Regions from separate parts of the Cohnella hongkongensis genome, predicted to be linked through region 3. Evidence: riboswitches for the same ligand, from Rfam matches in the RefSeq annotation. Region 3 holds a riboswitch; each other region holds the start of a gene.
The links. Region 3 has a riboswitch for cyclic di-GMP ahead of ACFO3S_RS08465 (DUF342 domain-containing protein). Riboswitches for the same ligand answer to the same signal wherever they lie in the genome.
Positions count from the first base shown of each region.

Region 1 (4,310 bases), on a different contig from region 3:
ACCTTGTCCGTCAGCTTCAGCCTTCCTTCGTCGATCGCTTCCATAACGAGCAGCATCGTCATAATCTTCGTGATGCTGGCAGGGGGCAGAGCTAACGTGCTGTTTTTCTCGTAGATGACCGTGCCGCTGTCCGCATCCATCAGAATCGCGGATTTGGCGCTGGCGGCCAGATCCGTGGCCGGCGGCTGGACCGACGGCTCCTTGGCCGCAGCCGCGGGCGGCGCGATCAAGGCAGCCGTCAAGAGCCCGGCAAGCAGCCAGGCGTAAGGCCGTTTGTTGGACGGTGTTCGTGTCTCTTTACAAGCCAAAAGTGGCTCCCCCTCCTGAAGGCCGTTTGTCGGCCTATGATTTCTTCCCCTTAGTCTGTCCTTCGGGGAAGAAATATATTCCATCCGGTCAGCCCGTTCTCCGCCGAGAGTTAACTGATTCGGATACGCTGTACAGTTTTTGTTCAGCCGGATCATTTATGATTTTATAGTCGGGGGCATCTCCCTGTTAGAACGCGCAAGCTTAACGATAAAGCACTTGCAACGCCAGGAGGACGTGAATGAAAAAAATAGCCTACGCTTTGATCGCCGCCGGGCTTATTCTGGTCGCCTTCCCCTTCGTCCGCGAATATGTCGATGACCGGGAGCAGAAGCGGCTGCTAAGCGAAATGGAAAGGTCGTTGTCTACCGTCGATCCGACGCGCTCATACGCCTTGCAGCAGGAATTCGTTCAGCTTTCCGAAGTGCTCGATCGAGGAATCGAAGGACCCGTCGAGTCCAATGCGCCCGATGAAGAATCGGTGCCTATGGACGACAAGACGATCGCCATCATTCAGATTGACAAAATCGATCTGAAGCTGCCGATTCTGGCGGGAGCGACGCAGAAAAATATGAAAGTCGGCGCCGCTCATATGACGGAGACGGCCCCGCTCGGCGAGGTCGGCAATGCGGCGGTCGCCGCCCACCGCGCAAGAACGAAGGGGCGAATGTTTAACCGGCTTGACGAGATGGAGATCGGAGATCGAATCGATATTCGGCTGAGGGACAGGAGCATCGCCTACCGCGTGACGGACATCAAAGTCGTCGTTCCGACCGATCTCTCCGTACTGAACGCGGACGGAAACAAAGCGATTCTGACCTTGATTACGTGCGACCCGCTCGTTAATCCTACGCATCGGCTCATCGTCCACGCCGAGCTTATCGAAGAGGATGCTTGAGAACGCCCGCAACAATGCAAAACAGGCCGGAATCGATGACGATTCCGGCCTGTTTCTTCTGAAAATCTAATAATATTTGATTGCCGTATAGTCGCTTCCCTTTTTGGCGAACGCTGCGTTTTTCTTGTTTTTGCCAAGGCCTGCGTCCACTGTCGTGTCCACGACGACCCACTTGCCGTTCAGATAGACTTCGTTCCATGCATGGTATTCCGCCACATGCGTCGAAGTTCCCATCGCCAGCTTGGTCGGGATGCCCGCGCTGCGCAGCATTGCCGCGTACAAAGTCGCATACCCGTAACAGATCGCTTGTCCCGATGCCAGCGTCTCGTCTATATCCGGCAAGTAGTCCGCAGTGACCTTGCGCGCCAGTTCCTTATCGTAGCTCACATTTTGAACGATATATTCGTAGACCGCTTTGGCCTTCTCTTCGTCGGTGGTTGCGTTGCGAGTCAATTCCTTCGCTTTGGCAAGCGCCTCCTCCGCGTCCTTCCAACCGATATTTTGAGTGGAATTCAGATAAACATCGGTCGTTCTCGCAACGGCGACGTCGATCTTCTCCGAGGAAAGGACGCGGTACTTCGTACCGGATACGTTCTCCAGCACGGCAACCTCGTATTGCCCGTTCCCCATCTGCAGCGGCAGCCAAGTCGTCTGTCCTTTCGCCTCTGGGGTCAGCGTATAGATATAGCTTGCGCTTCCCTTCGATATTTTCGCTTTCGTGTTCACGGAAGGCTTGTACGCCAACCGAATGCCGATCGTCCCCTTGTCCAATTGGGACGTGTCCAGAGTCGCCTTGTTCGCTCCCGCGCTTCCATAGGCGACAGCCGGAATTGCGGCGAAGAGAACAAGCGCCGACAAGAGCAGTCGAGCATATCTGAACATGGATAAACTCCTTTCGGTAGCTGGCTGTCATCCTTCTTGCGGAAGGGAAGACCCTCTAGCTTTGCGCCACTGCCTTTCGACAGGTTTGCCATTATCGTGAAGCTTGTCCGAATAAAACAAAAAAAGCCGAGTCCTTCGGTAGCTGGCTGTCATCCTTCCTGCGGAAGGGAAGACCCTCTAGCTTTGCGTCGCTGTCTTTCGACAGGTTTGCCGTTATCGAGCTTGCTTTTGTAATTAAATTATAGCGAATTTTCGTCGAATTTGCAAGGAAAAACCTGCCAGTCAATCGGCAGGTTTTTCGCTATTTTCTCTAATTCGACTTTGATTTTTTCTCTCTATTTCTCTATCTCTCTAGTTTTTCTTCATACGGAAAATACGATTGCGATTCATGAGGAACGCTCCTGCAGCGATAAGCGCCACACCGGCCAGCTGAAGCGGCAGCGAACTGTTCTCGCCGGTTTTCGGCAAAGTCTTGGTGCTGCCCGGAGCTTGTTCCTCGTCAGATACCCCGCCGCGTGGAACGTCTTCCACGTCGATCTCGACGAGAATTTCTTGTTCGTTGCCATCCGAATCGGTAATGACGATGGTGAAGGAATCTTTGCCTTTGTAGTCTTTGTCAGGCGTGTATTCCCATTTGCCGTCCGGCGTAATGCGGACCGTACCGTGCTCCGGCTCTTCGCCGACTCTCACCTTGCCGCCTTCCGGAACTTCCGTTTTTCCTTCCACCGGCTTGTCGTTCGTCGTTTTCTCTTCAATCTTCGTTTCCGGCTGCTTCGGTTCCTCCGGATCTGTCGGATCTGTCGGATCCGTCGGTCCCGGCGTTTCGGAAGGCTCTGGAGATTCAGTAGGCTTCGGAGACTCCGTAGGTTCTGGAGATTCCGTAGGCTCAGGCTCCTCCGTTGGCTTCGGCGTCTCCGGAGGAGGCGTCCAACCTCCGCCGCCCGAGCTCGGAATTCTCTCGTTTGTTTTTTCTACCAGAACCGTCGACGTCTGATTCGTCGTAATCTCGAATTCGACCGGATCCGCGTTCAGACGATAGTCGTTAGGAGCTTTCACCTCGATCAGCCGATACTTGTTCGCCGGCAAATCTTCAAGGAAAAGTTGACCGTTCGAATCAGTCGTCAGCTTGGATGCGTCGATGCCGGAAACTGGCTTGAAGATCGGGTTACCTTCCAGATCCATTGCCGTCGTCTGTTCTTGCAGTTCGAAGACGGCTCCGCCGAGAACCAGAGTTTTGCTCGCATTGTACTTCGTCAATCGGACGGAACGATCGTTCGCCTTGTTCTCTATCGTGATTATCGTCGTTGGCTGTGTAATCACAATCGCGGTCTCGGCTTGTTCGATTACGAAACCTTCAGCTTCCATTTCCTCCAACGTATAGTTTCCATAATCCAAGCCTGTAAACCTAATTACGCCATTGACGTCCGTTCGATCTTCACCCACAACAGTGCCATTGGCATCTTTCAGTTGAAACTTAATATCTTTCAATTTTTCTTCCGTCTTAGCATTTACCTTAATGACCACAAGCTCGCCGCCCGTGCCTTTCGAATTCTTTGCTTCGAGTTCGACAATCTCAGTCTGATTGGCCGCAATGTCCAACTGGATCGGCGTCGGATCCAACGAATAGAACAACGGAGCCTTCACTTCCTCCAGCTTGTAGGTGCCTGGGGCCAAATCCCTCGCAGCAATTTGTCCATTGCCATCCGTCGTCAACAGATCTCCAACCTGATTGCCATTCGAATCAAGCAGTTTAAACTCGGCGCCTTCCAATTTAATCGAGGTATTCGCGGAATCGACCTTGATTAGCTGGAAGCCCTGACGAATTTTCTTGTTTTCAATTTCGATCGGAACAGCATTTCCCTTAAAGTTAACGATTTTACCGGTTGCGAATTGCGAATCCCGAACATGCCCGTTCGGCGCTGCAGTCTCTACAATTAGATATGGCAATCCATTGGTATCATTGTATCGATAATCTTTAACCGTTTCGGCGGTTCCGTCCGAACCCGTTACCAGCGTCTCCAGAAGCACCGTTTTAGCGGAGTTCCACAGCTCGAATTGAGCATCGGCAAGCGGGTTACCTTCATCGTCCGACTTGACAATTTTAAGCTTCTGCTTTCCAGTGGAAGCTCCGGCGATCGCTCCTCCTAGGGAAACAACGATTTTCTTAATCTCGCTGTCCGTAACCGCAGACGAAGACTGTCCTTCAAATTCGGCTTTATTGCCG
Region 1 is NZ_JBHSEP010000008.1:87,479-91,788, forward strand. It holds gene ACFO3S_RS12890 (D-alanyl-D-alanine carboxypeptidase family protein) at 1-257, opposite strand, end outside; gene ACFO3S_RS12895 (class D sortase) at 548-1,204, shown strand; gene ACFO3S_RS12900 (transglutaminase-like domain-containing protein) at 1,271-2,086, opposite strand; cyclic di-GMP riboswitch class I at 2,099-2,186, opposite strand; cyclic di-GMP riboswitch class I at 2,221-2,308, opposite strand; gene ACFO3S_RS12905 (collagen binding domain-containing protein) at 2,438-4,310, opposite strand, start outside.
Region 1: another riboswitch for cyclic di-GMP. It lies ahead of ACFO3S_RS12900 (transglutaminase-like domain-containing protein); the one in region 3 lies ahead of ACFO3S_RS08465 (DUF342 domain-containing protein).

Region 2 (4,310 bases), on a different contig from region 3:
TCAGAAAATGATAACGTCCGTCGTAGTCGGTTACGAACGCTCCGGGATGCGCGACATGAAGATAACCCCAATCGATGCGGATATGGTCCCCGCTGGCGTTCAGCGGCTTCTGCTCCGCGTTGCCGCAGTAGACGGAATCCGTTCCCCGGCGGAAGACCACCTTCTGATCCATCGTGTTGACGCTGCATTCGCCGGCGATATCGAAGTACACCTCAATGTCGTGCCGCTGCCCGTCTTTTATCGCGATATCGTATTCGATGTAGGAGGCCGGGCGGGACAGAAGAGCAAGCCGATCGGGAAGAAGCGGCGTGAAGAAGCGCAAAGTCAATTCCACCTGCTCGTTGGCGAAGGTGTAGATTGTCGTCAGCGGCTTGACCTCCAGCTTGATCTGCGGAAGCGCCTGCGGCTCGGCATAATAGCGTTCGCCGAACGCCTCCACCTTCCCCATGAAACGGTACGCCTCGCCGTCGACCTTAAGCAGGCCGAGCATGCCGTTGCGCTGTCCGGTCCAATGACGGGTATGGTCGTCGTACAGGCAGTCGGCGAAAGACCAAATGCTGAAATACGGATCAACGGTAATCAGAGGAACTGCAGAGGGTCTGAAGCTCATTCGATCATCTCCTGTTCTATGCGATCTACATATAGTATACTGACGTCGAAGAGGGCAAGGGATAGATAAAAAAGATGATTGAATGAGGAAAATGCGCATGAGAGAAGAAATTTACGCCTTCCCGGAGGGCGCCGGGACAGCATACGGCTTGATCTTCGAAATGGCCGGAAAATCCTTCTGCGACGGCACGTACCGGATCGTTCGGCCCGGCTCGGCGGTGAGCACCATCGAATACATTGTCAGAGGGCGCGGAACGGTCAAGATCGATTCGAAGGAATTTTATCCGAAGGCGGGGGATACGTATTTCCTGCACCAGGGACAGGATCATTTGTATTTCTCCGACAAGGACGATCCGTGGGTTAAAATTTGGGTCAACGTCAAAGGGGAGCTGCTGACGGATCTGATCCGCCGGTACGGGCTTGAAGGCTGCTACCATATCCCGGGCTTCTACTCCATGGATTATTTGCAGCGGATTGTCCGCAACGCGCAGGCCGGCGGCGACAACTCCGTGCTCAACTGCACGTTGGCCGTGCACGAGCTTTTGATTAAAATGAACGAGCATCTGTATGCGCCGGCCATTCGATCGGATGCGGCGAAGCTGAAAACGTACCTGGATTATCGCGTGTCGGAGAATGTTTCCCTGTCCGAGCTCGCGGCGGTCGTCGGAAAGTCGGAATCGCAAACGATCCGCCTGTTCAAGCGCCAGTACGGCGTCACGCCGTATCATTACCATCTTCAATTAAAGCTCGATTTCGCGCAAAAGCTGCTCAGAAGCACGGGCATGACCGTTCGGGAGGTCGCGGCGCACCTATCCTTCGCGGACGAGTTCTACTTTTCCAATCTGTTCAAGAAGAAGGTGGGGATGGCTCCGAACCATTTTCGCAAGCGGAGGCTCTGAACGGACTCTCCTGTTGAATCCTGGAGGCTGTAAGATTACCATTCCAAGTCGCAATCTTCAGTGTATCCACGTTCTTCTGGATCAGGCTCGTTACAAGCTTGGGCCACTGCTTTGTCACAATTTCTATAACTTTAGTCTTAAATTACGAAATAATGAGTAGATACCAAAAGGAAAAACGTGTAAAATGTCGAAATAGCGAGAGGGTAAATCTACCTAAGAAGACTAAATAACCCTTTTAATCAAGGCCATTTGAACTGAAAAAGGCAAACCTGTTCGAAAGACAGGGACGCAAAGCCACGGACCTTAGGCATCGGTCGGAAGACCGATTGCGATGGTAGCCGGGTTGCCCGCTCTACTGGTCTTTTATTTTTTGTTTTAATATCCTATTTTAACCATAAAAGGGGAAGTGTGTAATGAGTGGCCGAATCGTTTCCAGGCTGGCTATAGTTCTATGTTTCGTCTTTCTTGTGCAAATCATCGTACCTTCATCATGGAATTCTCCAGTTCAGGCATCGTCCGAATCGCCGGATATCCGTATTCAATTCACATCTCCACTAGCCCCTGCAGCGGGCGGGTACCTCCCAGATTACGGCGAACCTTACGGAGAACGGAACGGATACACTTACGGATGGAACTTCGATCATACGCTCTATACAGTCAACGAGGCCGTATATGGTTCTTCGTTGCTGGATTCAGCTATCGAGATGCAGGCCGGAGGGCAGTGGGAAATTGCATTGCCTGTTGGCAGCTACGAGGTAGAAATTAGCGTAGGTCATGCCGTTTATGGCAGCACCACTACGCTCCAGGTAGAGGATGTCGCGTTCTGGGATCACGTCGTGCTTCCGGCCGGCGGACTGGACAAGGTGAAGAAGCGCGTTCAATTGAACGATGGCAGATTAACCCTGAAGGGAGATCCGGTCAGCCCTTCGGCTTTCATCCATACGGTAGAGATCACGAAAATCGTTCCGGTTAATCGTTCAACGTCATTGCCTTATATCGGGTTGCCTGCGGAGCTAAATAATGTGCCTGGGGACAAGGTAATTTTATCCGGCTCGCAGCGCAATGAACACAATGCCATTTCGTCCGTCAGGGTGAAAGAACTGGGTCAGGCTATTGATAACTATATGAACGAACAAATATTCGTAATGGAACAACGAATTGCTGCGATGGAGCAGCAGGCCAAATCGTGCGCGGATTGCAAGGCAAGCGACCTGGAATCGGCGATTCTTGGAAGTTCGAGCGAATACGTCGTCATGAAGGCAGGGCATCTGAATCTGGATGCTTCCGCGACATTCGGCTCGCCGTCCAAGCCGGTATTTCTTATCTTGGACGGTTTGAATACGAACCGGAATTTAACGCTTACCGTCTACGGAACGCTGGTGGTCAAGGGAAATTTGAACGCAAATACGAATTTGACGTTAAGCTTGAATGCGCCGGATCAGCAGTCAGCCGGAAAAGGGGATATGTGGATCGGGGGCACACTTCATTTAAATAACGATTCCGTCGTGCGGGCGGCAGGCGATATGGCTGCGGGAAGTCTTATCTATAACAACGGCCAATTGAACGTGCAGGCTGACCGACTTCTTGTTGTCGACAACATGCATATTAACACCAAGGTAGATATGACCATCAGGCAAGAAATGCTCATCGGTAGCTTGGTGTCGAATAATCAAACGGCGAACATCAACGTCAGTATCGGCGATGCATTCATTCGCGACGATATTCACGTTAATAATCACTTGAATATTCAAACCGGAGGCGTCGTCGCGATCGGCGGCAGCATCACAGCGAATCAGAAGCCGACCATCGCCACCGGCATCAGCGCGAATGGTCAAACAAAGCTGCATTACAGGATTAACGGGTTGCTCGCAGAGTACTATACCGAACCGAATTTAACCGGCGAGACATTCACGATCGTAGATGAGAACGTAAACTTGAGAAACAAGCTGCCGATCTCCAACGCCGGACTGAACGACGGTAACATGTCGGTAAGATGGACGGGGCAAATTACGCCTTATTTCACGGAGATGTACGAGTTCGAAATGGACGTTCGCGGCGGGGTAAAGCTGTGGGTGAACGGTGTACTTCTTGTCGACAAATGGGAGGAAACGGGAAACGGCAAGTACTCCGGTTCGCTTGTTCTCGAAGCCGGAATCGAGTATGACATTCGTCTCGAATATGCCAATCGAGGGGGGCAGCCTCAAGCCGTTTTGAATTGGGCCAGCGCGTCCGGCGCGAAGGAGATCGTGCCGCAAAGCCAATTGTCGCCGTTCCCGGTGCCGATGCTTACGGCGACCGCGACGGAGAACGTCGTGAATGCCGCATGGACGACGGCCTTCAATGCGAATAGTTACGAGTTAGAGGTAGATGGGGTTATGCACTCTCTAGGCAGCCAATCCGCTTTTACCCATGAACCGCTGGAACCGGGCACTCTGCATAAGTATAGGGTCAGAGCGGTCAGGGGGGATATTAAAGGTGCTTGGTCCGTGCAGCAAGAGGTATGGACTTTACCGGATGTGCCCGCCAATATAAGGATTCATTCCACAAGTAATTCCCTAACGTTAACATGGGATGAAGTGGTAGGCGCTTCGAGATATGATATCGAAACCTACAACACGATTATCGATAACGGCAATGTAACTTCCTATACGGAACTTGATCTGAATCCGAACTTGCAGCGTACGTTTAGAGTTCGGGCGCATAATGCCAGCGGGCCCGGAAAGTGGAGCGCCATCGTGGCTAAGTCAACTCTGCCCGGAGCGACAGGCGCATTGTATACCGTAGCGACGGATACTTCCATCG
Region 2 is NZ_JBHSEP010000002.1:508,454-512,763, reverse strand. It holds gene ACFO3S_RS05435 (glutaminase domain-containing protein) at 1-610, opposite strand, end outside; gene ACFO3S_RS05430 (AraC family transcriptional regulator) at 708-1,508, shown strand; cyclic di-GMP riboswitch class I at 1,761-1,859, shown strand; gene ACFO3S_RS05425 (fibronectin type III domain-containing protein) at 1,922-4,310, shown strand, end outside.
Region 2: another riboswitch for cyclic di-GMP. It lies ahead of ACFO3S_RS05425 (fibronectin type III domain-containing protein); the one in region 3 lies ahead of ACFO3S_RS08465 (DUF342 domain-containing protein).

Region 3 (4,310 bases):
GCAGCGCTACGCCTATGCTGTGCCGATAGACGTACTCGTCATGAACCTCCAGGTAATGGAAGATCCGATTCAAATTCGGATGGTTGCTCAGCTCCAGAATGAGAGGGACAAGCTTATCGCGAACGCGGGCGAACGGAATTCGTTCGGTCCGCTTCGCGCATTCGAACATTTCCCGGACTTCCCAAATCGCCGAATCGATCAGATGAACGATCGACACCGCCTCCACATCCTGCTCGCTGAGAGCGACGCCCTGTCTGGCCAGCAGCCGGACATCGCGATCCGTCAGCACCCGCGAGACGGGAACGACCAGCGTGCCGCTGTCGTTGTAGATGTTGCGATTGACTCGCATCCCGATATATCCCTTTAGTTGACTCGAACCCATGTTCATCCCACCATGCTAATCTTTATGTTGCGCTTAGGGTCGACCGTTTAGATGTGCCTCTTCAAGGCCTGAACATCGAATACCGTGCGCCCGACCGGCTCGAAAATGTCCTTGCAGTACTTTCCGACGCAGACTCGCCCGGAATACATTTTATTCACCTGAACCTTTCGCCTTGCTTTCAGCACCGAGTTGGCCCCGGTCTGGCCGCCGACGGTCATCGCCTTGATGCTGTCGCCGGCGTCGAGCCGAGAACCCCGGCATATCGCCTGTTCTGACAGGAAGACGATGTTCCGGGCGGAATACAGCTCGCACAGCAGCACGCCGTCGCGGTGAATGACGATGTCTCCGTTCGACTTCAATTCGCTGCCCTGGCATTGGTTGATGCTGATCTCCACTTGCTCCTCCTGCATTCGGGCCACATCCCCGTGAGTGTCCTGAAGCAGCGCGAGAAATCCCTGGACGAACTCGCGGGTAGCCGTCTCGATCAGCTTCGTCGGCATCGTGAACACTTCGGAAATTTCCTTCAGCTTCTCGTACTCCGTCTGCCGGATGTTGCGAATGTTGGTGATGACGAACTGCAGCTCCTTGATCAGCGGAACGATCTCCCTCATCTTCGTCTCGAGGAGAAGCTGCACAATCTGGCCGAAGCGCACCGGCTGCCGCTTCGCCTCGAGCGCCCCCTCTAGCGTCCCGGACGCCGCGAGCAGCTTCTCTATCCAGTCGCAAAGCTGCTTGGACGTATGATAGAGACGATTGAACAAGACGCCGAAGTAACCGGAATACAGCCGACTGGAAATGACATTGCCGCGAACATTGATGCTGCCAGTGGCCGTGATCGTCGAATTGAACACATGACCGTAGACGTACACGTTGCCGAGCGATTCGACGATCATGTTGTCGGTGACGTCCCCGCAGACGATCACGTCTCCGGAAAACACGATATTGCCGGTCGAAATATCTACGTTGCCCGAGACGACGTACGAAGTGGAGACGTCGAACGTCTTGATCTTCCCCCCGGTTATTCTGGGCCTCCCCTGCTTCCTCGCGATGACCTGGCCGTCCGGGGTCAGCTCGACGCTGGGCTTCGTCAGAATAAACAGATCCTTGGGAGGCTGCGGCAGCGTAATGTTGCCCAACACGTCGTACCCGGCGGTTCCGTCCACCATCGGAATTTTCCGGGCCATCAGATCGCCCTTCTGGACGGTCGGAATCCGAAGGTGGTTGCGAAAGTCGATCACTCCGTCGGCTTCGAAAAACTCGCTCCTCACCTGCTGATCGAAATAAATTTCCAGCCGGGCGTCCTCGCCCTCTACCGACGGCTTGCCGCTGGCCACGACGACAGGCTCGAAGGTCGGGTTCAGCAGCTCCCTCTGAATGGCGCCGAATTCGATGCGGGACTTGATCGACATCTCCTCGAGCCTCGCCACCACGTCGGCTAACTGGACAGTTTTCAGAACGATGCTCTCGTCGTCCTCCGCCCGGACGATCACTCTCCGGTCGGGGCCGGCATCGACCAGTCTGGCCGCATAACGCTCTTTCGCGAACAGGCGCAGATGGGCCTGCAGCTTGTCCTCGGTAATCGTAATCTCGAATAGAGGCTGCTCCTCGATGCCCCACGTCATTTTGTCCTCGGCCCGCACTTGGGCTTCCCAGGCCACTTCCTCGCCGTTGACGAACAGCCGCACCGGGCTCATCGGGTAGATAACGGCATACTCGCCTCCGGGCCCGGGATTCTGCACATAGATTTGCTGATTGCGAACCCGAATCGTGCCGTCCTGTCCGGGAGAGCGCCCCCCCTCCTCCCGTTCGTCCGGTGCGGGCGCCGTCTCCGGCTCCCCCTCCCCGTCTTCGCCGCCGATATCCAGCCGGCGAATCAACTGTCTCAATTCGGATTCGGAAATATGCTTGTTCAAGCTTCACACCTCGCGACAACAAAAAAGACACTCTCCCGAATGGGAAAGTGCCTTAACGCTCCATTCGGCGGCCTGGCAGCCGTTGAACTGGGAAGTTCTTTAGGCCCATAGCTTTGCGTCCCTATCTTTCGAAAGGTTTGCCGTTTCCTGTATGCGTCTCCTCGATGTATATTTAACTAGTAAAATTGAACATCTCCGCCTATTTACGTCGTGCATCACTATTAATTATAAGTCTATAGTCGCAATGATTTCAAGAGATTTATCGATTAACCGCCGATTCCAGCCGGACGATCCATCCGAACGGATCCTCGACCGTTCCCCTCTGGATCCCCGTCATGAAGTCGTACACTCGGGCGGACAGCGGTCCGGTGCGCCCACCGTTCAACGTCAGCTTGTCGCCCCGCCAGTTCAACTCACCGATCGGAGAGATGACGGCCGCCGTGCCCGTGCCGAACGCTTCCTCCAGCGTTCCCTTCCGATAAGCCTCGACCAGCTCGTCGATCGAAACTGCGCGCTCCTCGACGTCGATCCCCCAATGCTTCAGCACTTGAAGGACGGAATCCCGCGTTACTCCGTCCAGAATGCTTCCGTTCAGCGCGGGGGTGACGACTTTGCCGGCGATCTTGAAGAAGACGTTCATGCTGCCGACCTCTTCGATATATTTGCGGTGCACGCCGTCCAGCCACAGCACCTGCGAATACCCTTTGCCGGATGCCTCCTCTTGCGCTTTAAGCCCTGCCGCGTAGTTGCCCCCGGTTTTGGCGTTGCCGACGCCGCCCGGCACCGCGCGGACGTATTCCGACTCCACATAGATCGTGACCGGGTTAATCCCTTCGGCGTAATAAGAGCCTACCGGGGACAAAATAATGATGAAATAATAGCTCTCCGAAGGGGATACGCCCAACGTCGCCTCGGTCGAGATGATGAACGGGCGAATGTACAGCGAAGTGCCCTCGTCTGTCGGAATCCAGTCCTCGTCGATCTCCAGCAGCTTCTTCAGCGCGGCCATCGCCAGATCCTCGTCGACCGGCGGAATGCTGAGACGGGCGTTGGAGCGGTTCAGCCTCTGCAAATTTTTGAAGGGCCGGAACAGCAGCGCCGATCCCCCCGGCGTCTTGTAGGCCTTCATGCCCTCGAAGACGGTCTGGCCGTAGTGAAACACTTTGGCGGCCGGATCGAGCGAGATCGGCTGGTAAGGTACGATTCTCATATCGTGCCAGCCTTGGCCTTCCGTATATTCCATGATAAACATATGATCCGTGAACTGCTTGCCGAAGACGAGCGACGAAGCTTCGGGTTTCTTCTTGGGGGCGGTCGTCCGCTCTACCGCGATGTTGTGGGCCATGTCCGCTTCTTCTCCTCCTTATTATGCGAGCGCTTTATAATTGAATGATACCAGAGCGGGATGTATATTGATAATATCTGTTTTGTCGGTAATGTATACCTTTCAGGTATGGAGGCGGTTTACATGGATATGCGGCAGCTTCGTTACTTTCTCGCGATCGCGCACGAAGGACAGATTACCCGGGCGGCCAAGCAGCTGAACATGGAGCAGCCTCCGCTCAGCCGCCAGCTCAAGCAGATGGAGCAGGAGCTTGGCGTCGTGCTGTTCGATCGCAACGGCAAGCGGCTTCAGCTAACCCAGGCCGGGGAGATGCTGAGAGATCGGGCCATCGCGCTGATGAAGCAGTTCGAAGATACGATCACCTACGTGCAGGAGCTCGGAGAGGGCGTACAGGGCGTTCTGTCGATCGGCGCGGTCGTATCGTGCGTCTCGCTGCTCCCTCCGGTTCTCCGCCGATTTACGGAGAAATATCCTCAGGTGACCTTCAAAATCCAGGAGGGCGATCACTTCCTGCTCGGGGAGCTGCTTGAGAACCGGGAGCTCGAATTTATCGTCACCCGACTTCCGTTCCAGTCCGACTTCCAATCCCAACACTATTCGATGCTTCCGCTGCCTTCCGATCCTTTCGTCGCGCTGCTCCCGGCGCAGTGGCTTCCGGCCGGGAAGACGT
Region 3 is NZ_JBHSEP010000004.1:260,246-264,555, reverse strand. It holds gene ACFO3S_RS08470 (HD-GYP domain-containing protein) at 1-349, opposite strand, end outside; gene ACFO3S_RS08465 (DUF342 domain-containing protein) at 430-2,295, opposite strand; cyclic di-GMP riboswitch class I at 2,359-2,447, opposite strand; gene ACFO3S_RS08460 (branched-chain amino acid aminotransferase) at 2,555-3,640, opposite strand; gene ACFO3S_RS08455 (LysR family transcriptional regulator) at 3,764-4,310, shown strand, end outside.